2 regions of the Agrobacterium sp. 5Ca39 genome follow, and region 1 is predicted to be linked to the other one. Evidence: predicted binding sites of a transcription regulator. Region 1 holds the regulator's gene; the other holds the start of a gene.
The links. Region 1 encodes LexA, which represses DNA repair genes until DNA is damaged. Its sites were predicted from a motif close to TGTTCNNNNTGTGTTCNG; they were not measured.

Region 1 (12,407 bases):
CCTCCGAAAACATGCGGGTGGGGGCGTTGAGACACGCCCCGCGGTTAAGCGTCTACCGATTAGCTATATGATCCTGTCGCAGATGCCAAGCTATCCAAAGGTCAAATTGTGCATTGCGGCAAACGCAAATGCGTTGCTTTTGGCCTCGTCGATCGAAGCAATTCAATCTCAGTCAACGCGCGGTTAAAGGAAAGCATTGCAATCTCGGGCGTCCCTCTGCAAACCTGTTTACAGTGCGGCAGGGGCGCGGCGCAGAATGCTTGGTCAAGGGGAAAAACAGCATTTCGGATATGCCGAAACGATGCAGGGAAACGCCCCCGGCACGGTGGATATCCTGTTTCCGCTGCAGCGGACCGGCGCCGTCGCGATCCCTGTTCTGCCGCCTCTGGTCGACAGGCCCGAACCCGGCGTTTCCGTTTCTCGAAAAGTTGCCGTCTGGCTGACGGAAGAACGCGCATTCGGGCACGATTTTCTTTTCGTACCCGTTGTCATCGGTTGCGGAGCGATCCTCTGGTTTTCTCTCGACACCGCGCCTTCCTTGCCCCTTCTGATCGTCGCATTTTTAGTCGCGGCCCCACTGGCGCTTCTCAACCGATACCGCCTTGATACGGTGGGAAGGGCGTGCAGCCTTGTCGCCCTCTTGTTGCTCGGCATGCTTTTTGCCGAACTGGAAACCCGCCGTGCGGCGACCATCCTTCTGGACACGCCGGTCACCACCACCCTCACCGGCAAGGTGGTGCGCCGGGAGGTGGATGCGCGGGGCGACTGGCGGTATCTGGTGCAGCTCCACTCCACTGAAGCGCCGTCACTAACGCGTCTGCCGGGGAGGGTGTCGCTCCTTGCGCGCGGTGGCGGCGACGCCATGCCCATCGGCGCGACCATACGCGGCAAGGCACGGCTCTCTCCACCGTCCGGACCGGCTTTGCCGGGATTGAACGACTTTGCCTTTTCATCCTATTTCCGGGGCATCGGCGCGACAGGCTTTTTTTATCAGCCGCCCCAGGCGGTGGCGACGGCGGACCTTGGGGCCGAGGGTTGGCTGGAGATGGCCGACATGTGGCTTTATCGCCTGCGTGCCGCCGTCGCCGAGCGCATTCGCACGACGATCGGCGGCGATGCGGGTGCCTTCGCTGCATCCATCGTCACCGATGAGAGACAAGCCATATCGCCGGAAACCATGGAGGCGCTGCGGGTCTCGGGGCTGGCTCATATCGTTGCCATATCCGGGCTCAACATGGCCTTGGCATCAGGCATCTTCTTTGTCGGCATGAGGCTCGCATTCAGCCTTTTCCCAGCCTTTGCCCAGCGATGGCCGGTCAAGAAGATATCCGCCTTCGCAGCGCTCCTGATGACACTTTGCTACTATCTGATTTCCGGTTTCGCAGTTTCCGCCGAGCGGGCCTGGCTGATGATGTCCGTGATGCTGATTGCGGTGCTCTTCGATCAGCCCTCGCTCAGCCTGAGAAATGTTGCGCTCTCCGCCCTCGTGATACTGGCGCTGTCCCCGTCCGAAGTGATGGGTCCAAGCTTTCAGATGTCATTTGCCGCAACGATCGCGCTCGTTTCTGCCTATGCAGCCTGGAGCCGCTGGCGCATTGACCGCGAGCGTCTTTTTACCGGGCGAAAACCGGCTTGGGTGACGGTAGCGCAAACGGCAGGTGCCGTGATCGGCGGCGTTATCACAACGTCGCTGATCGGTGGGCTTTCGACAGCAATCTATTCTGCCGAACATTTCCAGCGTGTCACCACCTACGGACTTTTTGCCAATCTCGCCGCCACGCCGCTCATGTCGCTGATCGTCATGCCCTTCGGTCTGATTGCCATGCTGCTGATGCCGTTCGGGCTCGACGCGCCATTCCTGAAGGTCATGGGCCATGGCATGGCGCTGGTCATAGAGGTCGCGGACGAAGTCGCCTCCTGGGGTGGCAGCGCCGCGACCGGACGTCCGCATGGCTGGTTCATCGGCATCGCCTCGGCTGGCTTCCTGCTGCTGACCCTGCTGCGCAGCCGCCTTGCGCTTTTGGGCATTCCGCCTCTGCTGCTTGCCTTCGGCCTCTCGGCAGCGACATCTCAGCGCGATCTGCCCGATCTCCTCGTTTACGAAGACGGTTCTCTGGTCGCGCTTCTGGACGAGAACAAGGTTTATGCCACAAAAACCCGGCCGCATGGCTTCATCTATGACCAGTGGCAAAGGGCGCTGCTGCTTCCGGAGAAACCGCTCGCGCCCGTTATCCTCAGAAAAGACGTTCCAACCGCGTCCGGCATCGCACTCACCAAGAAATCAAAGCTCACGCGGGACGAAATAAAGGCTGTGGGACGAGACATGGCGGCTGCGTTGAAGGATGCAGCGCCTGGAATTTTTACATGCAAGTCAGGTCGCTGGTGCGTGGCGCGTGCGGAAAGCGGCGAATGGATCATCGTACTGGAAGACGGCCGCCTCGCCGGAAAGGCATGTGACATTGCCGACATCGTCATTGTTTCCCGCAGAACGTCGTTTGCACAGTGTCGCTCGGGCGCGTTACTCCTCAACCGCGACATATTGCGGCGCATCGGTTCCGTGGAGATAGACTTCGCGAGGAGCGATCAGCCCGGCGTTGTCGGTCGGCTACGGGCGTCAACCGCGGGCGCAAACCGCCCGTGGAGTGAACATCGATATTATGACTGGAAAACCGGGCGTTTCGACCGTGAATTGCCTGAAACGATCACCCGTCTGCTGGCGGCGTCGCAATGATCGCCACCGGCAAGGATCGTCAGGCCTTTGCGCGTAGATCCATCGTCAATTCGCCGATTCCGGCGATCTCCTCTTCATGTGCCGCGTCACGCCAGGTCTCCTTCAGTCCCGCCTCATACCATTCGCGCATGGAAGGCAGAGCGAGCAGTCGCTCACAATAGGCTTTTGCCGCAGGAGAAAGGTCTGCGCCATACGTCTGGAAACGGAGTGCCACAGGGCAGTAGAAGGCATCCACCGCCGTGAACTTCTGACCGGCGAGATAGGGACCGCCGAAATTCGACAGGCCCTCGCTCCACAACGCATCGACACGCTTTATATCCGCCGCAAGCCCGGCATCGCTGACGTTCGGTCTGACACGAACGCCAACGGACATGGGGTAGAGATTGCGAAGGGACGAAAATCCCGCATGCATTTCGCTTGCTGCCGACCGCGACCAGGCTCTCGCATGCTTGTCGCTTGCCCATACCCCTTGATGACGTTCGGCAAGATATTCGGCGATCGAGAGTGACTCCCAAATCGTCACGCCATCATCGACGAGGCAAGGCACCTTGCCAGTTGGGGAAAAGGTGGAGAATGACACGCCTTCACCAAACGGGACGAGTTTCTCCTCGAAGGCGATACCGAGCGTGCGCATCAGGACCCATGGCCTCAGCGACCAGGAGGAGTAATTCTTGTTGGCGATATAAAGATCGTACATTGCGGGTCTCCTGATTGTGAAGCGGGTTTTTATACCAGCGGCCCGGCCCGGAATATCGCAAAGAATCCATCGCTCCCATAACGCCAATTGATGGGTGGGGCGCCATCCCTGCCGACGTCCTCTGGCAAAGCCGCCTTCGCCGCCATTAAAAAGAAAAGGCGCATCACTCGAGTGGAATGACGCGCCGTTCATCTTGAAGGCCTGATTTATCGCTCATCGACCGCTCCGGCCTTATCCGGACCGGCAGCAGCATCAATGATACCGGCGGATCAGCCCTACCAGCTTGCCCTGGATTTTAACCCGATCAGGTCCGAAAATGCGGGTCTCATAGGCAGGGTTTGCTGCTTCAAGTGCGATCGAAGCGCCTTTGCGACGGAAGCGCTTCAGCGTCGCTTCCTCGTCATCCACCAGCGCCACGATGATATCGCCGGGATTGGCGGTGTTACCGTTGCGAATGATGACGGTATCGCCATCGAAGATGCCGGCCTCGATCATCGAATCGCCCTTGACCTCGAGCGCGTAATGTTCGCCCGAGCCAAGCATGTCCACCGGAACCGCCACGTCATGCGTATTGTTCTGAATGGCTGAGATCGGCACACCGGCAGCGATCCGGCCCATGACGGGCACGGTTGCCACGCCTGCTATATCGTTCGCAGGCGCCTTTGGGGCAGGGGCGGGCTCTGGCATCTTGGGCTTGCCGAGGCTGCCTTCAATAACGCTCGGCGAGAAGCCCCGTTGCGGCCTCGCACCGGGCACATAGGCCTCCGGCAGCTTGATCACTTCAAGCGCTCGCGCCCTGTTAGGTAGCCGGCGAATGAACCCTCGCTCTTCCAGAGCGGTGATCAGCCGGTGGATGCCGGATTTGGAGGCAAGATCGAGTGCGTCCTTCATTTCATCGAAGGAGGGCGGCACGCCGGACTCTTTCATTCTTTCATGAATGAAGAGAAGCAATTCCTGCTGTTTGCGCGTGAGCATGAGGAAAACACCCTTGAGAATCGTCGTTGAAGTCGCGAAACAAATACAGAACGAACACTATATGTTCCATATGTGTTCCGCAATCCCCTAAAATTTCGTGAAGGATGCGTCTCTGATCGTGATTTGATCTTAGGGACAACGCCGAAGCGGGAAACGATGACTGACGGGCGGGATGCCGTCGCTTTCTTGAACTCCAGCCTTTGCCGATACCGGAATCGACGCGCAGGCCGGTCATTTGCATTCCCGGCGCTCTTCGTGCTTTTGTCAGCTTCAATACCCGGCATCTGCGCCGGGCGCGTCAAAAAGGCAAGATTTATGGCTGACAGGCATCGCGTCGATCATCTCGTTCTGCCCGCTCGGGACCTTGCGGTAGCGGCCGCGCGGCTCAAGGTCCTTGGCTTTACGGTCGCGCCACAGGCTCTCCATCCGTTCGGCACGGAGAATGCCTGTGTGTTCTTCAGGGATGGCACCTATCTGGAGCCTCTGACAATTGCTGACCGGGTCAGCTATATCGCGTCGGTCGAGAGAGGCGATGTTTTCACCGGCAGGGATCAGGCATTCCGGCGATCGTACGGACAGGAAGGTTTTTCTGCCCTTGTGGCCTCCACTGCTGACGCTCGTGCCGATCACCGGAGATTCGTGGCGTCCGGCGTATCGGCCGGCGAGGTCTTCGAATTTTCGCGGCCCATGCAAATGCCGGACGGATCGTCAGGCGAGGCGGCGTTCCGGCTTGCTTTCGCGGCAAGCGGATCGGCTGCGGATTTCTTCCTCTTCAGTTGTCAACGCCTGCAGGCACTGCCGGGGGACCGTGCTGCACTGGAACGTCACCAGAACGGAGTTCTGGGCCTTCGCGAGATCGTGCTGTGTTCCGGTACGCGGAGTGACACCCACTTGATAGAAACGGTTTTCGGCTGCAACGGCGTTGTGTCTCCGGATGGTGATGTCGTTTTCGAAACCGGCAATGCAAGGGTGAGGCTGAGTGAAAGACCCGCCCTTTCTGGCGTCGACCCGAAGGCTGCGGGAAAAAACGGTGAGGGCCTGCGCGGCATGGGCGTCGTCTTTTCCGTTGACGATCTTGCCGTGACAGCGACGGTACTTGCTGCTAATGGCGTGTCCAGCGCAGAAGCGGGCGGCCGTCTGGTGGTGCCCGCAGCACCCGGACAGGGCGTCGATTTCGCCTTCGAGGAAAAAAGATGAGCGTCACGAACAATCTCAAAGTCACCGCCGGCCAGGGCGCCAGCAAGGTTTCCTTTTGCAATAGCGAGCGTTTTTCACTGATCGCCGGCCCCTGCCAGATGGAAAGCCGGGAGCACGCCTTCATGATTGCGGGTGTCTTGAAGGAGCTTTGTGACGGGCTCGGAATCGGCCTCGTTTACAAGTCATCCTTCGACAAGGCGAACCGCACCTCGCTTTCCGGCAAGCGTGGCATCGGTCTGGACAGTGCCATGCAGGTCTTTGCCGATCTCAAGAAGGAATTCGGCTTTCCGGTCCTGACCGACATTCACACCGAAGAACAGTGCGCCATCGTTTCCGAAGTGGTGGATGTGCTGCAGATCCCGGCCTTCCTCAGCCGTCAGACCGATCTTCTCGTTGCCGCCGCAAAAACCGGCCGAGTCATCAATGTCAAGAAAGGCCAGTTCCTGGCGCCATGGGACATGAAGAACGTGCTCGCCAAACTGAATGAAAGCGGCAACCCCAATGTGCTGCTGTGCGAACGCGGCGCGTCCTTCGGCTACAATACGCTGGTCTCCGACATGCGTTCTCTGCCGATCATGGCATCCCTCGGCGCACCTGTTGTCTTCGACGCCACCCACTCGGTGCAGCAGCCGGGCGGGCAGGGCGGTTCCACCGGCGGTCAGCGGGAATTTGTCGAAACGCTGTCTCGCGCAGCTGTCGCCGTTGGTGTCGCAGGCCTCTTCATCGAGACCCATGAGGACCCGGACAATGCGCCTTCTGACGGCCCGAACATGGTTCACCTGAAGGATATGCCGAAACTGCTCGAAAAGCTGCTGGCCTTCGACGCCATCGCGAAAGCCTGAGCGGCGGGCGCGGTGCCGTGCCAATCGATTTTAAATGGCGGTGGTTCCCTTTCTACGGCCTGCCGTCATTGTAATTTCTTCGCCATCGTCTAAGACAGGCGACGGAAAATATCTGTTCCATTCCCAAGGGAGAGACCATGACTGCCATTACCGATATCATCGCGCGCGAAATCCTCGACAGCCGCGGCAACCCGACCGTTGAAGTCGATGTGTACCTCGAAGACGGCTCCATGGGCCGTGCCGCCGTTCCTTCGGGCGCCTCCACCGGCGCGCATGAGGCGGTTGAGCTGCGTGATGGCGGCAAGCGTTATCTCGGCAAGGGCGTGGAAAAGGCCGTTGAAGCCGTCAACACCGAAATCTTCGACGCCATCGGCGGCTTCGATGCTGAAAACCAGATCCAGATCGACCAGATGATGATCGCGCTGGACGGCACGCCGAACAAGTCGCGCATTGGCGCCAACGCCATTCTCGGCGTGTCGCTCGCCATCGCCAAGGCTGCTGCCGAAGCCTCCGGCCTGCCGCTCTACCGTTATGTCGGCGGCCCGAACGCGCATCTGCTGCCGGTTCCGATGATGAACATCATCAACGGCGGGGCCCACGCCGACAACCCGATCGACTTCCAGGAATTCATGATCCTGCCGGTTGGCGCAGAAAACATCCGCGAAGCCGTGCGCATGGGTTCGGAAGTGTTCCACACGCTGAAGAAAGAACTGTCCGCGCAGGGCCACAACACCAATGTCGGCGATGAAGGCGGTTTCGCTCCCGGTCTCGAAAGCGCGCCTGCCGCGCTCGATTTCATCATGAAGTCGATCGAAAAGGCCGGTTACCGTCCGGGCGAAGACATGTATGTCGGCCTCGACTGTGCATCGACCGAATTCTTCAAAAACGGCAAATACGTTCTCGAGGGTGAAGGCCGCACGCTGGAATCGGGCGCCATGGCTGAATACCTTGCTGACCTCGTTGCCAAGTACCCGATCATTTCCATCGAAGACGGGATGGCTGAAGACGACTGGGACGGCTGGAAGACATTGACCGATCTCATCGGCAATAAGTGCCAGCTGGTCGGCGACGATCTCTTCGTCACCAACTCCGCGCGTCTTCGCGACGGCATCAAGATGGGCGTCGCCAACTCCATCCTCGTCAAGGTCAACCAGATCGGTTCGCTTTCCGAGACGCTGGACGCGGTCGAAACCGCCCACAAGGCCGGCTACACCGCCGTCATGTCGCACCGTTCGGGCGAGACCGAAGATTCGACCATCGCCGATCTCGCAGTTGCCACGAACTGCGGTCAGATCAAGACCGGCTCGCTTGCCCGTTCCGACCGGCTCGCAAAGTATAACCAGCTGATCCGTATCGAGGAAATGCTCGGCCCCCAGGCTGCTTACGCCGGCCGTTCAATCCTGCGCGGTTAATTTGCGTTCGGGTTTCTGGGCCCGCTGTCTTGCGGGCATAGGTGGTGAAAAACGCATCTACATATGAGATGTCATCCTCGGGCTTGACCCGAGGATCCACCACGGTACGTTTTTGGATCCTCGCCTCAAGGGCGAGGATGACGGTGGGGAGGGCAGGTCCCCCGCCAATCCAGCCCGCCCTCCGGCGGGCTTTTTCATGCCCAATTGCCGATTGGAATTTAAGGTCAACGGATAGTTAAACAATCCGCTCTAGTCTCAGACTCACGTTACGCGTTTTGAGGCATCTCTCCGGCATGTGGACCAGGCATCATAAAAAGAGACGATTCGGTCGGCTGATCGTTCCAGCCATTACCATCGCTTTTCTTTCCTACTTCGGTTATCATTCGATCCATGGCGATTTCGGCCTTCAGGCAACGGAGCGGCTGGAACGGCAGCGTATTACCCGGACGGCGGAGCTTGCAAAGCTGACACAGGCGCGCGTGGCGCTGGAGCGTCAGGTGGAACTGTTGAGTGACGGTTCGCTTGAACGGGACATGATCGACGAGATTTCCCGGTACCAGCTGAACATGTCCCGAACGGACGAAATCGTCATCATGAACACATATTTCTGATTAACCGAGATTAGGTTAATTCAACATTTTTGATTTATTCACAGCATCTTAGCGTGAATATGTGCCATGCGTTTAAAGCATTGCTGCATGGCGCTTTCTTGCATATGGTACGCGCCACTCTATCCATTCAAACGGCAACTCAGGGAGGGATGAATGGCGCCGCGAAAATCAGCGACCGTATCCGGCCGCAAGACAACGGCAAAGTCCGCAACCGAATTCACCGGCAAGAACAGCCCCGACTTCTCGAAGGAAGAAGAGCTTCACGCCTATCGTGAAATGCTTTTGATCCGCCGTTTTGAAGAAAAGGCCGGCCAGCTCTATGGCATGGGCTTCATCGGTGGTTTCTGTCACCTCTATATCGGCCAGGAAGCTGTCGTCGTTGGCATGCAGATGGCTCAGAAAGAGGGCGACCAGGTCATCACCGCCTATCGCGACCATGGTCACATGCTCGCCTGCGGCATGAGCGCCCGTGGCGTCATGGCCGAACTGACCGGCCGCAAGGGCGGTCTGTCGAAAGGCAAGGGCGGCTCCATGCACATGTTCTCGAAAGAGAAGCATTTTTATGGCGGTCACGGCATCGTCGGCGCCCAGGTGTCGCTCGGCACCGGCCTCGCATTCGCCAACCGCTATCGCGGTAACGACAACGTCTCCGTGACCTACTTCGGTGACGGCGCGGCGAACCAGGGCCAGGTCTATGAGAGCTTCAACATGGCCGCTCTCTGGAAGTTGCCGATCATCTATATCGTCGAAAACAACCGTTATGCCATGGGCACCTCGACCGCCCGCGCCACCGCCCAGTCGAACTATTCGCTGCGTGGCCAGTCCTTCGGCATTCCAGGCATTCAGGTGGATGGCATGGATGTGCGCGCCGTCAAGGCGGCGGCCGATCAGGCGCTTGAACATTGCCGTTCCGGCAAGGGTCCGATCATTCTGGAAATGCTGACCTACCGTTACCGCGGTCACTCCATGTCCGACCCGGCGAAATACCGTTCCAAGGACGAAGTGCAGAAGATGCGTTCGGAACACGATCCGATCGAGCAGGTGAAAGCACGCCTTCTGGAGCAGGGCTGGGCCAGCGAAGACGAACTCAAGGCCATCGACAAGGATGTCCGTGATATCGTTGCCGACAGCGCCGACTTCGCCCAGAACGACCCCGAGCCGGATGCGTCCGAGCTCTACACCGACATTCTGCTCTGATCGGGAAAGGGAAACCCATGCCTGTAGAAATTCTTATGCCCGCCCTTTCCCCGACCATGGAGGAAGGCACGCTTTCCAAATGGCTTAAAAAGGAAGGCGACAAGGTCACCTCCGGCGACGTCATCGCGGAAATCGAAACCGACAAGGCGACCATGGAAGTGGAAGCCGTGGATGAAGGCGTCATCGGCAAGCTGCTGATCGATGCAGGCACCGAAGGCGTCAAGGTCAACACCCCGATCGCCGTGCTCATCCAGGAAGGCGAAAGCGCCGACGACATCTCTTCCTCTGCCAAGAAGGAAGAGCCGAAGGCCGAAGCTGCCAATTCCGGTTCTGATGCCGCTGGCGGCAAGACCCGCGAAGCGACCGAAGAGCCGAGCGCTTCCAAGGAAGCCGCGAAGGTTCCGGCAGCGCCCAAGATCGACGTTGCCGCTGACCCGGACATTCCGGAAGGCACCGAAATGGTGATGACGACGGTGCGTGAAGCGCTGCGTGACGCCATGGCCGAAGAAATGCGCGCCGATGAAAAAGTCTTCATCATGGGTGAAGAAGTCGCCGAATATCAGGGCGCCTACAAGATTACCCAGGGCCTGCTGCAGGAATTCGGCGAGCGCCGCGTCATCGACACCCCGATCACCGAACACGGCTTTGCCGGCATCGGCGTCGGCGCAGCCATGACCGGCCTGAAGCCGATCGTCGAATTCATGACCTTCAACTTCGCCATGCAGGCGATCGACCAGATCGTCAACTCGGCAGCGAAGACCCTGTACATGTCGGGCGGCCAGATGGGCGCGCCGATGGTGTTCCGTGGTCCTTCGGGTGCTGCTGCCCGCGTTGCGGCCCAGCACTCGCAATGTTACGCCGCATGGTACAGCCATATTCCGGGCCTCAAGGTCGTCATGCCCTATACGGCTGCCGATGCGAAGGGTCTTTTGAAGGCCGCCATCCGCGATCCGAACCCGGTCATCTTCCTCGAGAACGAAATTCTCTACGGCCAGAGCTTCGAAGTGCCGAAGCTCGATGATTTCGTGCTGCCGATCGGCAAGGCGCGCATTCATCGCAAGGGCAAGGACGCAACCATCGTTTCCTTCGGCATCGGCATGACCTATGCGGTGAAGGCTGTTGCGGAACTCGAAAAGCTCGGCATCGACGTCGAACTGATCGACCTGCGGACCATCCGCCCGATGGACCTGCCGACCGTTATCGAATCGGTGAAAAAGACAGGCCGTCTCGTCACTGTCGAAGAAGGCTTCCCGCAGTCATCGGTCGGTGACTTCATCTCCAACCAGGTCCAGCGCGCTGCTTTCGATTATCTCGACGCGCCGATCCTGACGATTGCCGGCAAGGACGTTCCGATGCCTTATGCGGCCAATCTGGAGAAGCTGGCGCTTCCGAATGTCGATGAAGTCGTCCAGACCGTCAAAACCGTCTGCTACAAGTAAGGGGAGGCGTTTCGATGCCTATCAACATCACCATGCCTGCCCTTTCTCCGACGATGGAAGAGGGCAATCTGGCCAAGTGGCTGGTCAAGGAAGGCGACAAGGTCGCACCCGGTGACGTGATCGCCGAGATCGAGACCGATAAGGCGACCATGGAAGTGGAAGCCGTCGACGAGGGCACCGTCGCCAAGCTTGTCGTTCCGGCCGGCACGGAAGCCGTAAAGGTCAACGCCCTCATCGCAATCCTCGCCGCCGATGGCGAAGATGTGGCCGAGGCGGCAAAGGGCGGCGATGCCGCTCCCGCCAAGGCTGAGGCAAAGACGGAGGCCCCCAAGCAGGACGCCGTCAAGGCGGAAGCGCCGAAGGAAGAGGCTGCCCCGGCGAAGGCTGAAAAGCCGGTTGCCGACCAGCCCGCTGCCTCGTCCACGCCAGCGCCGGTTTCCAAGTCCGGCGAGCGCATCTTCGCTTCGCCGTTGGCACGTCGTCTCGCCAAGGAAGCCGGTCTCGACCTTTCGGCCGTTTCCGGTTCCGGCCCGCATGGCCGTATCGTCAAGACCGACGTCGAAAAAGCTGCGGCTTCCGGCGGTGCAAAGGCTGCTCCCGCCGCTGCTGCATCCGCAGGCACACCGGCTCCGGCGCTTGCCAAGGGCCAGTCGGACGAAGCCGTTCTCAAGCTGTTCGAAGAGGGCTCCTACGAGCTCGTGCCGCATGACGGCATGCGCAAGGTCATTGCCAAGCGTCTGGTCGAATCCAAGCAGACCGTTCCGCATTTCTACGTTTCGGTCGATTGCGAACTGGATACGCTTCTGGCGCTGCGCGCCCAGCTCAACGCCGCAGCCCCTGAAAAGGACGGCAAGCCGGCCTACAAGCTGTCGGTCAACGACATGGTCATCAAGGCGCTGGCGCTGGCCCTTCGTGACGTGCCTGACGCCAACGTTTCCTGGACGGAGAGCGCCATGGTCAAGCACAAGCATTCGGATGTCGGCGTCGCCGTTTCCATTCCGGGTGGCCTGATCACGCCGATCATCCGCAAGGCCGAACAGAAGTCGCTCTCCACCATCTCCAACGAGATGAAGGACTACGGCAAGCGCGCGAAAGAGCGCAAGCTGAAGCCCGAGGAATATCAGGGTGGCACGACCGCCGTGTCCAACATGGGTATGATGGGCGTGAAAAGCTTCTCCGCCGTCATCAACCCGCCACATGCCACCATCCTGGCGGTCGGCGCGGGTGAAGAACGCGCTGTCGTCAAGAATGGCGAGATCAAGATCGCCAACGTCATGACGGTCACGCTCTCCACCGACCACCGTTG
Region 2 (12,407 bases), 1.4 Mb from region 1:
TTGCGGCCGGATTTTTCCGCCACATCCGCAATGCGCTGCCTGACATCCTGAAGTCGTGCTTCGATTTCCATCACAAGACCTTTTTTAACCGTTCGAACCGCTAACTAGACGCCGATCGCCTTGATGCCAAGCGGCTTTAGCACCATTTGAGGCACGCTGGCCAAGATTGAACGTCCGAACGCCCCGCCAAACTTGACGCCCCGGTCGTTTCATGGTGAAGGTCAGCGCACATTTTTCCCCTCGATACCCGGAATTTTAGACAATGGCCATCGAACGTTACAATCCTCGCGACGCCGAGCCGCGCTGGCAGCAAAAATGGAACGAAGACAAGGTCTTCGTGACAGACAACAGCGATCCGCGTGAGAAATATTACGTTCTGGAGATGTTTCCCTATCCGTCGGGTCGCATCCACATGGGCCATGTCCGCAACTATGCCATGGGTGACGTCGTCGCCCGCTACAAGCGCGCCCGCGGTTTCAACGTCCTGCACCCGATGGGTTGGGACGCCTTCGGCATGCCGGCCGAAAATGCGGCCATGCAGAACAAGGTTCATCCCAAGGACTGGACCTACCAGAACATCGCCACCATGCGCGGCCAGCTGAAATCCATGGGTCTGTCGCTGGACTGGACACGCGAATTCGCGACCTGCGACGTGGAATATTACCACCGCCAGCAGGCGCTGTTCGTCGATTTCATGGAAAAGGGTCTGGTCTATCGCAAGCAGTCCAAGGTTAACTGGGACCCGGTCGACCATACGGTTCTGGCCAACGAGCAGGTCATCGACGGCCGCGGCTGGCGCTCCGGTGCGCTGGTCGAACAACGCGAACTGACGCAATGGTTCTTCCGCATCACCGATTTCAGCCAGGACCTGCTGGACGAGCTGGACACGCTGGATCAGTGGCCCGAAAAAGTGCGCCTGATGCAGAAGAACTGGATCGGCCGTTCCGAAGGCCTGTCGCTGCGCTGGCAGACTGTTGCTGACACGGCACCGGAAGGCTTCTCTGACATCACGGTTTACACCACACGCCCCGACACGCTGTTCGGCGCCTCCTTCCTGGCCATTGCAGCCGACCACCCGCTGGCGAAAGAACTGTCGGAAAAAAATCCTGCGATCGCCGAATTCTGCGATGAATGCCGCCGCCATGGCACGTCTCTGGCCGCGCTGGAAACGGCTGAAAAGAAGGGCATCGATACCGGCGTCAAGGTCGTCCATCCGCTGGATCCGACCTGGGAACTGCCGGTCTACGTCGCCAATTTCGTGTTGATGGATTACGGTACGGGCGCGATCTTCGGTTGCCCCTCCGGCGACCAGCGCGACCTGGACTTCGCCCGCAAATACGGCCTGCCGGTCGTGGCGGTCGTCGCCCCTGAGGGCCCGGATGCGGAAAGCTTCACGGTCGATGACACCGCCTACACCGACGACGGCGTGATGATCAATTCCGGCTTCCTGAATGGCATGAAAACGACGGATGCCTTCGAGGCAGTCGTGCAGAAGCTGTCTGCGCAGACGCTGGGCAACGCGCCTCAGGCCGAGCGCAAGGTCAATTTCCGTCTGCGCGACTGGGGCATTTCCCGTCAGCGTTACTGGGGCTGCCCGATCCCGGTCATTCATTGCGAAGTCTGCGGCGTCGTGCCGGTTCCGAAAAAGGACCTGCCCGTCAAGCTGCCCGACGATGTGACCTTCGACGTGCCCGGCAACCCGCTGGACCGGCATCCGACCTGGCGTCACGTCGCCTGCCCGCAATGCGGCCATGACGCGCGTCGTGAAACCGACACGATGGACACCTTCGTCGATTCCAGCTGGTATTACACGCGCTTCACGGCACCCTGGGAAGATGCACCGACCGATCCGAAGGTCGCCAACCACTGGCTGCCTGTGGATCAGTATATCGGCGGCATCGAGCACGCGATCCTGCACCTGCTCTATTCGCGCTTCTTCACCCGTGCGATGCGCGAAACAGGTCATGTCGATGTCAAGGAGCCGTTCAAGGGTCTGTTCACCCAGGGCATGGTGGTTCATGAGACCTACAGCCGCGGTGAAGGCACTGCACGCGAATGGGTGCCACCTGCAGATCTGCGGATTGAGGAAACCGACGGCACACGCCGCGCCTTCCTGCTGTCATCAGGCGAAGAGGTGAAGATCGGCTCGATCGAGAAGATGTCGAAGTCGAAAAAGAACGTGGTCGATCCCGATGATATCATCGCATCGTACGGCGCCGATACCGCACGCTTCTTCGTGCTTTCGGACTCGCCGCCGGATCGTGATGTGATTTGGTCCGAATCGGGCGTCGAGGGCGCAAACCGCTTCGTTCAGCGCGTCTGGCGCATCATCGGTGAAGCTGCCGAGGAGCTGAAATCCGTCAGGCCGAAGCCTGCAACCGAGGGTGAAGGGCTGGCGGCCTCCAAGGCGGCCCACAAGACGCTGAAGGCTGTTCAGGAAGATCTGGACAAGCTCGCCTTCAACAAGGCCATTGCCCGCATCTATGAACTGGTCAACGCGCTCGCCGGTCCGCTTGCGGATGTCGCGGCGGGTGGCAAGTCCGACGACGTCAAGGCAGCAGCGCGTGACGCCGTCGAAATCCTGATCCGCATCATCGCCCCCATGACGCCACACCTGGCGGAAGAATGCTGGTCGGCGCTGGGCAATGAAGGCCTGGTGGCTGAGACGCCATGGCCGACCTTCGTGCCGTCGCTGGTGGAAGAAAACGATGTGGTCATGCCCGTGCAGGTCAATGGCAAAAAGCGCGGTGAATTGACAATCGCGCGCGATGCGGATCAAGATGCGGTCCGCGCGGCTGCCCTTGCTCTGGACGCCGTCAAATCTCTTCTTGCCGGCGGCGAGCCCAAGAAAGTCATCGTGGTTCCGCAGAGGATTGTGAACATTGTTGTCTGACGTTTTTTCGAGATGGAGCCGCGTCGCGGCAGCAATTTCCGTCGTGATGATGGCTGGTCTTCTGGCGGGCTGCCAGGTGCGCCCGCTCTATGGCGAGGCTTCCGGGACCAAGGAAAGGCTGGCGGCCGTCAGCGTCTCCGATATCGGCGGCAGAGTTGGACAGGAAGTTCGCAACCAGCTAATCTTCCTTCTGGCTGGCGGCGCTGGGCAGCCGACGACGGCGCAATATAACGTCAAGGTTTCGGTCAGCTCGAGCGCTTCCTCGACAGAGGTGCAGAATTACGACCTAACCACACGGACGAACAACAATTACGACGGGCCGTATCCAGGCCGTGTCATCATGAGCGGCCAATACGTGTTGACGCGCATTTCCGACGGTCAGATCCTGCGCTCCGCACGCCGCAGCGTGACGGCGCAGGTGGATCTGCCACAGCAGGAATTCGCCAAGATCCGGGCGACCCGCGACGCCGAAAACCGTGCGGCGCGCGAACTTGCCGAAATCATCCGCACCGATATCGCCGCCACGCTCGGCCGCTGAGAGCGGCGGCCGTGGCGGAGATAAAGTCCCATGAATTCGAGCGCTTCGCCGAGAATCCGGCGGAGCGCTTTCGCGTTTTCGTGCTCTACGGTCCGGATCGCGGTCTCGTATCAGAACGCGCAACCCTCATCGCCAAAAAGACGGGTATAGATCCCGACGACGCTTTTGCGTCGCTGAAACTGACTGCGTCCGATCTCCAGGGCGACCCGGGGCGTTTGCTGGATGAGGTGAACGCCATTGGTCTTTTCGGCGGCGAGAAACTTGTCTGGGTCAAGGGCGCGTCAGCTGAAAAGGCGCTGGTGGATGCCCTCCAGATTCTGGCGGAAACGCCGCCGGAAGCGAGCTTCCTTATCATCGAAGCAGGCGACATCAAGAAGGGCACGGGGCTGCGCAAGATCGCGGAACCGGCTCGATCCATCGCAGCCATTCCCTGTTACGCGGACGATGCGCGCGCACTGAACGCGTTGATAGACCAGGAACTTTCGGGCGACAATTTGCGTATCGCGCCTGCCGCGCGGCAACGGCTTATCGAATCGCTGGGGGGCGACCGTATCGCTTCACGAAACGAAATCCGCAAGCTGGCACTTTATTGCCGCGGCGCAGAGGTAATCGAGGAAGACGATGTTCTGGCCATCATCGGTGATGCCAGTACGGTTTCAGCCGATGACGCCGTTGACGCCATCCTGAAGGGTGACAGAAACGCGTTTTTCCATGCCACTCAGAAGATCATTTCTTCCAAGACGCCGATCTTCCTCGTGCTTCAGGGGTGCCTCAAGCAATTCCAGCTGCTCGATCAGATGCGCGCCGAGATGGACGAGAAAAAGCAGCAGGCCGGTCAGGTCATGCAGACGCTTGGACGTCATATCCATTTTCGCCGGAAACCGGTCATCGAAAGAGCGCTGCGCACATGGCAGCCAGCGGCGATCGCGCGCGAGATGAACCGACTGCAGGCGGCCATCCTGCAAAGCCGCCAGCGCCAAAGTCTGGAGGAAAGCGTGGCCCTACTGACACTATCATCCACCACGCTGCAATCCGGCCGCGGCGGATAAACAAAAGCCCTCGTGCAGACGAGGGCTTTTCAAATGTTGGTGCAAGACCGTCGCAAATCTGCGGTCAGTCGCCCTTGCCGGGCTCAGCAGAGAAATAAAGCTCCAGCTTGCCTTCGACACCATCCATTTCCTTGGCTTCCGGCATCGGGTCGCGCTTGATGGTGATGTTCGGCCAGATCGCGGCATATTCCGCATTGAGCTTCAGCCACTTGTCGAGACCCGGCTCCGTATCGGGTTTGATGGCCTCGGCAGGACATTCCGGTTCGCACACACCACAGTCGATGCATTCGTCGGGATTGATGGCGAGGAAATTTTCGCCCTCGTAAAAGCAGTCGACAGGGCAGACCTCAACGCAATCGGTATATTTGCAGCGGATGCAATTGTCGGTCACGACATATGTCATGATGAACTCCAGAATATGCAGGCCGGGTCTTTGGGCTTCGGAACACAAGCCGTCGCCCGGAATTCAGACAGGGCAATTTCGCAAGTGACGTAATGCCTTTGCTTGCAGATAGCAAGGATAAACAATTCTGAAAAACGGTGCTGACTTGGAGGTTTATTCTAATCTGTACTGCCGTCGCTGTCGGACAGAAACCTGTCGAGCGCTCTGCGCTCCTTTTTCGTCGGGCGTCCGCTGCCCGGCTGGCGCATTGCCTGCTCAAGGAGTGTCAGCCTGTCGGAAGGCTCCTTCGGCGGCGTCTGATCGTCATAGAGAAGTCTGGCTTCTTCATAGGGGCCGCGCCGCGTCCCGCCCGACTTCACCACCACGACCCTATCCATCCGCTCGAAGCTTATTTCCAGCCTGTCGCCGGGCTTCACCGCATGACTGGGCTGGCGGACGACGACGCCATTGATCTTTACCTGTCCCGACTGAACGTAGCTCTGGGCGAGCGAACGGGATTTAGCCATGCGAGCAAAGAACAGCCACTTGTCCAGACGCTGACGCGTGCTTTCCAGTGGCTGTTCGCTGTTTCCCATAGGCTTACTTCTTCAGCTGCTCCTTGAGGGCAGCGAGCTTTGCGAAAGGCGAATCCGGGTCCAGCGGCTTTTCCTTGCGCGGTGGCTTGGCCTCGAAACGCTGCTGGCCCTGCGGCTTTCCGCCACGGTCGCTGCGTTCCGGCCTGTCCTTGCGCTCGCTACGATCATGACGATCATTATTGCGGTTGTTGCCGCGATCGGGACGGCCGCCGTCACGCTTGCGCTCGCCCTCGCCGCCACGATTGGCTGCGTCGCGATTTGCCCCGTCGCGATTGTCACGGCGGCCTTCGCCGCGTCGCTCGCCTTGCTCGCGCGCTGTCTGCTCACGACCCTGGCCACGATTGCCGGGACGACGGTTTTCACCACGCTGGTTTTCATTGCGGCCACCCGGACGCCACAGAAGCACGGGCTTCGGCTCGGCGGCCTCACCGCTTTCCGCCGGAGCCGCTTCATTTGCAGCAGCCTCTTCACCGGCGGCTTCCGCGACCGGCGCCTCGGTAACGTCGCCTTCCACAACAGCAACCGCTTCGGAGGCCTGCTCTTCGGAAGCCGGCTCGTCCTGCTCGGTCTCAGCGCTATCCTCTTCGCCCGCCGTCGTTTCTGGGGCAGCCGGCACAGTGGCGCCTGCCTGGCTGGCGAGGAAGGCCTGCGCCTCTTCCGCCGTCACCTGATCGGCACGGTAACCGAGGCCCTTGAGGATTTCTTCCATGTCATCGAGCGTTGCGCCGAGAATGGAAAGCATCGCGGTCGTCGTCGTGAAACGACGGCCATCATAAGCACCTTCGGGGCGCGGCTGCTGGCCGGGCTTCCACTGCAGCAGCGGACGGATGAGATCGGCCAAGCGTTCGAGAATGTCGATACGCACCGCGCGCTTTCCGAGGAAACGGAAACCGGCAAGCTTGTAGAACATGCGCTCGTAGCTGGCATCCGTAACGACCGAGGTGCGGCCTGCAGCCAGGACGGGAATAAGGTCGCCATAACCCGGTTTGCCAAGACCATCATTCTTCAAGGCCCAGAGCAGCGTCACAAGTTCTGCCGGAGCAGGCTTCAGGAGCGCAGGCAAAAAGACATGATAGGCGCCGAAACGCACGCCGTAACGTCGCATGGAAGCACGCGCGTCCTGATCCAGCGACTTCACGTCTTCCGCGACGTCACGACGGAACAGCACGCCGAGATTTTCAACCAGCTGGAAAGCGAGACCCTTTGCGAGACCCTGAAGGTCTTCCGCGCGGGAGATATCATCCAGCGGCTTCAGCACGGTTGCGATCTGGTGGTTGACGAAACGCTCGATCCGCGCGAGCGCGTGATCACGGGCATTACCGCTCAGCTGCTCGTCGGCCAGCAGGATCACCCGCGGCTTCATGATATTGTCGCCGGCCGAAAGACGGGCAACCGGCTCGCCCAGCCAGCGAACCAGACCATCGGAGCTCAAAGCGAGATCGCCATTTCCACTGGCGTGCAGACGCGCGGCACGCGCCTCGTATTCGAGTGCGAGCGCCTTCTGCGCCGCAGCCTGCACGGCCTTCTGATCCGGCCCTTCCATTCCCGGCACCGGCGTGAACCGGAACCCGGCCAATTGGCCGACGTGATGACCTTCTACGAAGACATCACCATTTACACTGATTTCAGCTTCAAGCATCGCATTCTCTCTCAGGCGCCTCATGAGCACAGATGTCCTGCGATCAACAAAGCGTTTCGTCAACCTTTCATGTAGCGCATCGGACAATCGATCCTCGATTTCCCGAGTCTTTTCTTGCCAGTGTGTCGGATCGGCAAGCCATCCTGGGCGGTTCGATACATAAGTCCATGTTCTGATCTGCGCAATCCTCGCAGACAAGGTATCGATCTCTCCATCCGTGCGGTCGGCGCGACGCACCTGTTCGGCCATGAAATCCTCGTTCACCGTACCGCGCTTGACGAGGTCGAAATAGAGCGTGGAGATCAGATCCGCATGCTGCGCCGGCGCGATACGGCGATAGTCCGGAAGCGCGCAGGCCTCCCAGAGCTTTTCCACCCGTGCATCGGTCGTCGTCACGTCGATGATTTCGGGATAACGGGACAGATACTCCAGCGCCTGCTGGTCGATGGCCGGCAGGGCGCGCGAAAGCCCCTGGATCGCCGGCGCAGCGTCAAGGCTCGCACGCAGATTGGCGATAGAGGAAAAATCGAAGTTTTTCGTCCGCCACTGCAACACCTTCACCGCATCGAACCGATGCGTCTCAATCCGCTCCACCAGTTCGTCATCGAACGGGTCGACACGGCCTGTCACCCCGAAGGTGCCGTCACGAAGATGGCGGCCGGCGCGGCCGGCGATCTGGCCGATTTCGCCCGGATTGAGATTGCGGAATTGATAACCGTCGAATTTTCGGTCCTGCGCGAAAGCGACGTGATCGACATCAAGGTTAAGGCCCATGCCGATAGCGTCCGTCGCGACCAGATATTCGACATCGCCGGACTGATAGAGACCCACCTGCGCATTGCGCGTGCGGGGCGAAAGCGCGCCTAGCACAACGGCCGCGCCGCCCCGCTGGCGGCGCACCAGTTCGGCAATGGCATAGACCTCATCGGCGGAAAAAGCGACAATCGCCGTGCGCTGCGGCAAGCGGGTTATCTTCTTCTGGCCGGCATAAAAAAGCTGTGACAGACGCGGTCGCTCCACCACGGTAATTCCCGGCAGCAGCTTTTCGAGGATCGGGCGCATCGTGCCCGCCCCCAGCAGCAGCGTTTCCTCCCGACCGCGCAGATGCAGAACCCGGTCGGTAAAGATATGCCCGCGTTCGAGATCGCCTGCCAGCTGCACCTCATCGATTGCAACGAAGGCGGCCGTCGTTTCGCGCGGCATTGCTTCCACTGTGCAAACGGAATACTTGGCTTTTGGGGGTGAGATTTTTTCTTCGCCGGTTATCAGCGCCACATTGGGCGCCCCCACCTTTTCGACCAGACGGGTATAGACCTCGCGCGCCAAAAGGCGCAGCGGCAGGCCGATGACACCGCTGCCATGCGCCACCATACGCTCAATCGCGTAATGGGTCTTGCCGGTGTTGGTGGGGCCGAGAACGGCCGTGACACCGCGGCCGCTCAGGATCATGGGGCGAAAATTCAACGTACTATCCGCGAATCGACTTCATCTGCTTGGCGTGCCACCCACATCAACGGTACGGGCCGCACGCACCACACATGGCAACGCCTGCCGACAAAGGCAATAGGCCTCACCCGCAAAGTGCTACAAGGCAACCAGTCGACGAAAATTTCCATTTCGATTCAGATAGTTGAACAAGAAAAAAGAATCCGGCGAAAATGAAATCGATTCGGCTGCGGAACAGTCTGCGAACGAATCGAATACGAATCGCTGACTCCTCGTGATTCAACTTTTGTTCTCCGCAATATCTGGTTGGCGAAGTCACGGCCTCTACCAGATTATGAATCCGGATAAGTCCTTGGCCGGATTCGGCATTACGGTAAAACCGCCGGTCGGAAAATCCGGGAATCGGCTGTCAAGCGCCAATCCCGGAAAAGCCGTTCCGAAGCCAGCACCACAAGCCGAGATCAGAGTGCCTCACCGGTGAGCAAGCGCGGCGCATGTGCATCCGTGGTACCGGCGGCCTGGCCAATGAAATAGGATTTGAGACCCGGCAAACGATCCACCACGCCGAGACCGAAATCGCGCATGATGCGAATGGGACCGACATCATTGGAGAACAGCCGGTTCAGCACATCCGTGGTCACCCCCATCCGCAAGGTGTCGAACCGGCGCCAGGACTGATACCGCTCCAGAACATTGAGGGAGCCGATGTCGAGGCCGAGACGGTCAGCTTCAACCACGGTTTCGGCCAGAGCCGCCACATCCTTGAAACCCAGATTGAGGCCTTGACCCGAGATCGGGTGAATACCGTGCGCCGCATCACCGGCGAGCGCGAAACGCGACGCGACGAAGGACCGTGCCAAAGTGAGACCCAGCGGAAAGGCGCGTCGGGGACCGACAGGGCGGATCGTGCCGAGCTTGTGGCCGAACCGGCGCTCAAGCTCCTCCTCGAACACCAGGTCGTCAGCGGCCACAAGCCTGTCGGCGTCGGCGGTGCGTTCGGTCCAGACAAGCGAAGACCGGTTTCCCTTCAACGGCAGAATGGCGAAGGGTCCGGATGGCAGGAAATGCTCCTCGGCGCAGCCTTCGTGCGGTCGCTCATGCTCAACGGTCGTCACGATGCCCGACTGATCGTAAGCCCAGTGCACCGTCTTGATGCCAGCCATATCCCGAAGAGCCGAGCGAACACCATCACAGGCAATCAGCAATCGCGCTTCGAGCGTCGATCCGTCGGAAAGGTGAATAGCCGTCGACTGCGGTCCTGCGGTAAAATCGGAAACACTGAGGCCGTGGCGGATTTCTATGCCCAGGCGTGCGCAAAGGCCCCGCAACGCGCCTACCAGAGCGACGTTTGGAACCATATGGGCAAAGGGCCGGCCCTCTTCCACAGCGCCGTCAAACGTCAGGAACACGGGACGTACCGGATCGGCGGTTTTCGAATCGGTAACGATCATCTTGTGGATCGGCTGGGCTTCCGGCTCGATCTCGTTCCAGATGCCGAAAACATCGAGCATGCGGGTAGCCGCTGCGATAATGGCGGACGCGCGAACATCCTTTGCCCAGACATCCTCAGGAGCGGCTTCAATTACCTGCACATTCAGATGCGGGGCCGCCTGCTTGATTGCCACAGCAACGGAAAGACCGACATATCCGCCGCCTGCCACCACAACGTCCAGCATCGCGCTTCTCCTCAAATCTTGTGCATGCATCATCGGCGCACTATAGACCATGTGACGTCTTCCTACAGCCGGAGCAGGCCGAAAAAATGTCGCATCCCTTGCAATCGTCAGACCCGATGGCAAATCTCATCGCCACGCTCGATCTTGAGAAGCTGGAAGAGAACCTTTACCGGGGCGAAAGCCCGCAGATCGGCTGGCAACGGGTTTTTGGTGGTCAGGTCATTGCACAGGCCCTGATCGCCGCGCAAAGAACCGTGGATGACGATCGCTTCGTGCATTCGTTGCACGCCTATTTCATGCGTCCCGGCGACCCGCTGGTGCCCATCGTCTACCAGGTCGAGCGTATTCGCGATGGCGCCAGTTTCTGCACCCGTCGCGTGGTCGCCATCCAGCACGGCAAAGCCATTTTTTCCATGTCGGCGTCGTTCCAGATATTCGAGGACGGTTTTACCCATCAGATCAGGATGCCTGATGTGACGCCGCCTGAAAAACTGATGAGCGAGGAACAGATGCAGGCGGCTTTCCTCGCAAAGGCGCCCGCTTCGATCCGCAACTACTGGAGCAACAAGCGGCCGATCGAGATCAGGCCGGTCTCGCTGACCCACTACATCTCAAAAGAAAAGCTGGAGCCGCAGCAGGATATCTGGGTCCGTGCCGTTGGAAGCGTACCTGACGATCCGCGCCTGCAATCCGCCATTCTCGCCTATCTCTCCGACATGACGCTGCTGGACACCTCGCTCTATGCCCATGGCACGACGATCTTCGATCCTTCGATCCAGGTGGCAAGCCTGGACCACGCCATGTGGTTTCATCGTCCCTGCCGGCTGGAAGATTGGCTGCTCTATACACAGGACAGCCCCAGCGCCTCGGGCGCGCGTGGTTTGACCCGTGGCAATATTTTCACCAGACAGGGTGATCTGGTCGCCTCCGTGGCGCAGGAAGGTTTGATCCGCAAAAGGGCAAATGATTAAATAAAGTGCGTTTTCTAAAAATCGCACATTTTATAGACGCAAAATTCGCCGACAAATGCCCCTTTTTCAGACGTCCGTCATATAAACATTACATTTCAATAAGTTAGTTACACACTCAAAACTGGCACGCCCTTTGAATGTATGTCCGCAGTCGCTGTTACTGATCTGCCAGCGGCAGGAGAGTCGGCTCCGTGCCGAGGACAAACAAAGGATGGGAAACCAGATGAAAATTGTGATGGCCATTATCAAGCCGTTCAAGCTGGATGAAGTGCGCGAAGCACTCACCGGCGTCGGCATCCAGGGCCTGACCGTGACCGAAGTAAAGGGTTACGGGCGCCAGAAGGGACATACCGAGATTTATCGCGGCACGGAATATGCGGTGAGCTTCCTTCCCAAGCTAAAGATCGAGATCGCTGTTCCATCCGACGTCGTGGACAAGGCCGTCGAAGCGATCGCATCTGCGGCAAAGACCGGGCAGATCGGCGACGGCAAAATCTTCGTTTACTCAATTGAACAGGCCGTGCGCATCCGTACCGGCGAAACCAACACAGAAGCGCTTTGAAGCACGGCTGACAGGGGAGTTTTCTAGCTATGCAACTCAACAAGTTTTTGACGCTCGGCAAGCTGGGCGCAACAGCGACGGCCCTGATGGCCCCGGCCATCGCCTTTGCCCAGGATGCAGCGCCGGCCGCAGCCGCAGCGCCTGTTCCGGAAAAGGCCGACACAGCCTTCATGTATGTCGCCACAATCCTCGTGCTCTTCATGATCCTTCCGGGTCTGGCGCTGTTTTACGGCGGTCTCGTCCGCACGAAGAACATGCTCTCCGTTCTCATGCAGTGCACGGTCATCACCGCTGTCATGATGCTCATCTGGGTCATCTACGGTTACTCTTTCGCCTTCGGCGGCGGCACCGGCCCTTACTTCGGTGGCTTCGGCAAGCTGTTCCTGTCGGGCGTTTCGCTTGACAGCACCTCGGCAACCTTCTCGCAAGGTGTCGTGATCTACGAATACACCTTCATCGCCTTCCAGATGACCTTTGCGGCCATCACCCCGGCGCTGATCATCGGTGCCTTCGCGGAACGCGTGAAGTTCTCCGCCGTCATCCTCTTCACCATCCTGTGGGCCACCTTCGTGTATTTCCCGATCGCCCATATGGTCTGGGACGCAAACGGCCTGATCTTCGGCATGGGCGCTCTCGACTTCGCCGGCGGCACGGT

Region 2: a site for LexA is predicted at 8,774-8,791, ahead of ACZ47E_RS11815 (helicase-related protein). Genes of this name have one in related genera too.

What each region holds. Positions count from the first base shown of each region.
Region 1 is NZ_AP026436.1:1,027,348-1,039,754, forward strand. It holds gene ACZ47E_RS05030 (ComEC/Rec2 family competence protein) at 257-2,731, shown strand; gene ACZ47E_RS05035 (glutathione S-transferase family protein) at 2,751-3,428, opposite strand; gene lexA (transcriptional repressor LexA) at 3,681-4,403, opposite strand; gene ACZ47E_RS05045 (VOC family protein) at 4,719-5,600, shown strand; gene kdsA (3-deoxy-8-phosphooctulonate synthase) at 5,597-6,442, shown strand; gene eno (phosphopyruvate hydratase) at 6,580-7,854, shown strand; gene ACZ47E_RS05060 (FtsB family cell division protein) at 8,148-8,465, shown strand; gene pdhA (pyruvate dehydrogenase (acetyl-transferring) E1 component subunit alpha) at 8,619-9,662, shown strand; gene ACZ47E_RS05070 (pyruvate dehydrogenase complex E1 component subunit beta) at 9,680-11,101, shown strand; gene ACZ47E_RS05075 (pyruvate dehydrogenase complex dihydrolipoamide acetyltransferase) at 11,116-12,407, shown strand, end outside.
Region 2 is NZ_AP026436.1:2,399,718-2,412,124, forward strand. It holds gene ACZ47E_RS11785 (YggS family pyridoxal phosphate-dependent enzyme) at 1-71, opposite strand, end outside; gene leuS (leucine--tRNA ligase) at 263-2,893, shown strand; gene lptE (LPS assembly lipoprotein LptE) at 2,886-3,431, shown strand; gene holA (DNA polymerase III subunit delta) at 3,443-4,480, shown strand; gene fdxA (ferredoxin FdxA) at 4,545-4,883, opposite strand; gene ACZ47E_RS11810 (RNA-binding S4 domain-containing protein) at 5,042-5,458, opposite strand; gene ACZ47E_RS11815 (helicase-related protein) at 5,463-8,546, opposite strand; gene ACZ47E_RS11820 (ubiquinone biosynthesis hydroxylase) at 9,005-10,219, opposite strand; gene tesB (acyl-CoA thioesterase II) at 10,306-11,190, shown strand; gene ACZ47E_RS11830 (P-II family nitrogen regulator) at 11,402-11,752, shown strand; gene ACZ47E_RS11835 (ammonium transporter) at 11,782-12,407, shown strand, end outside.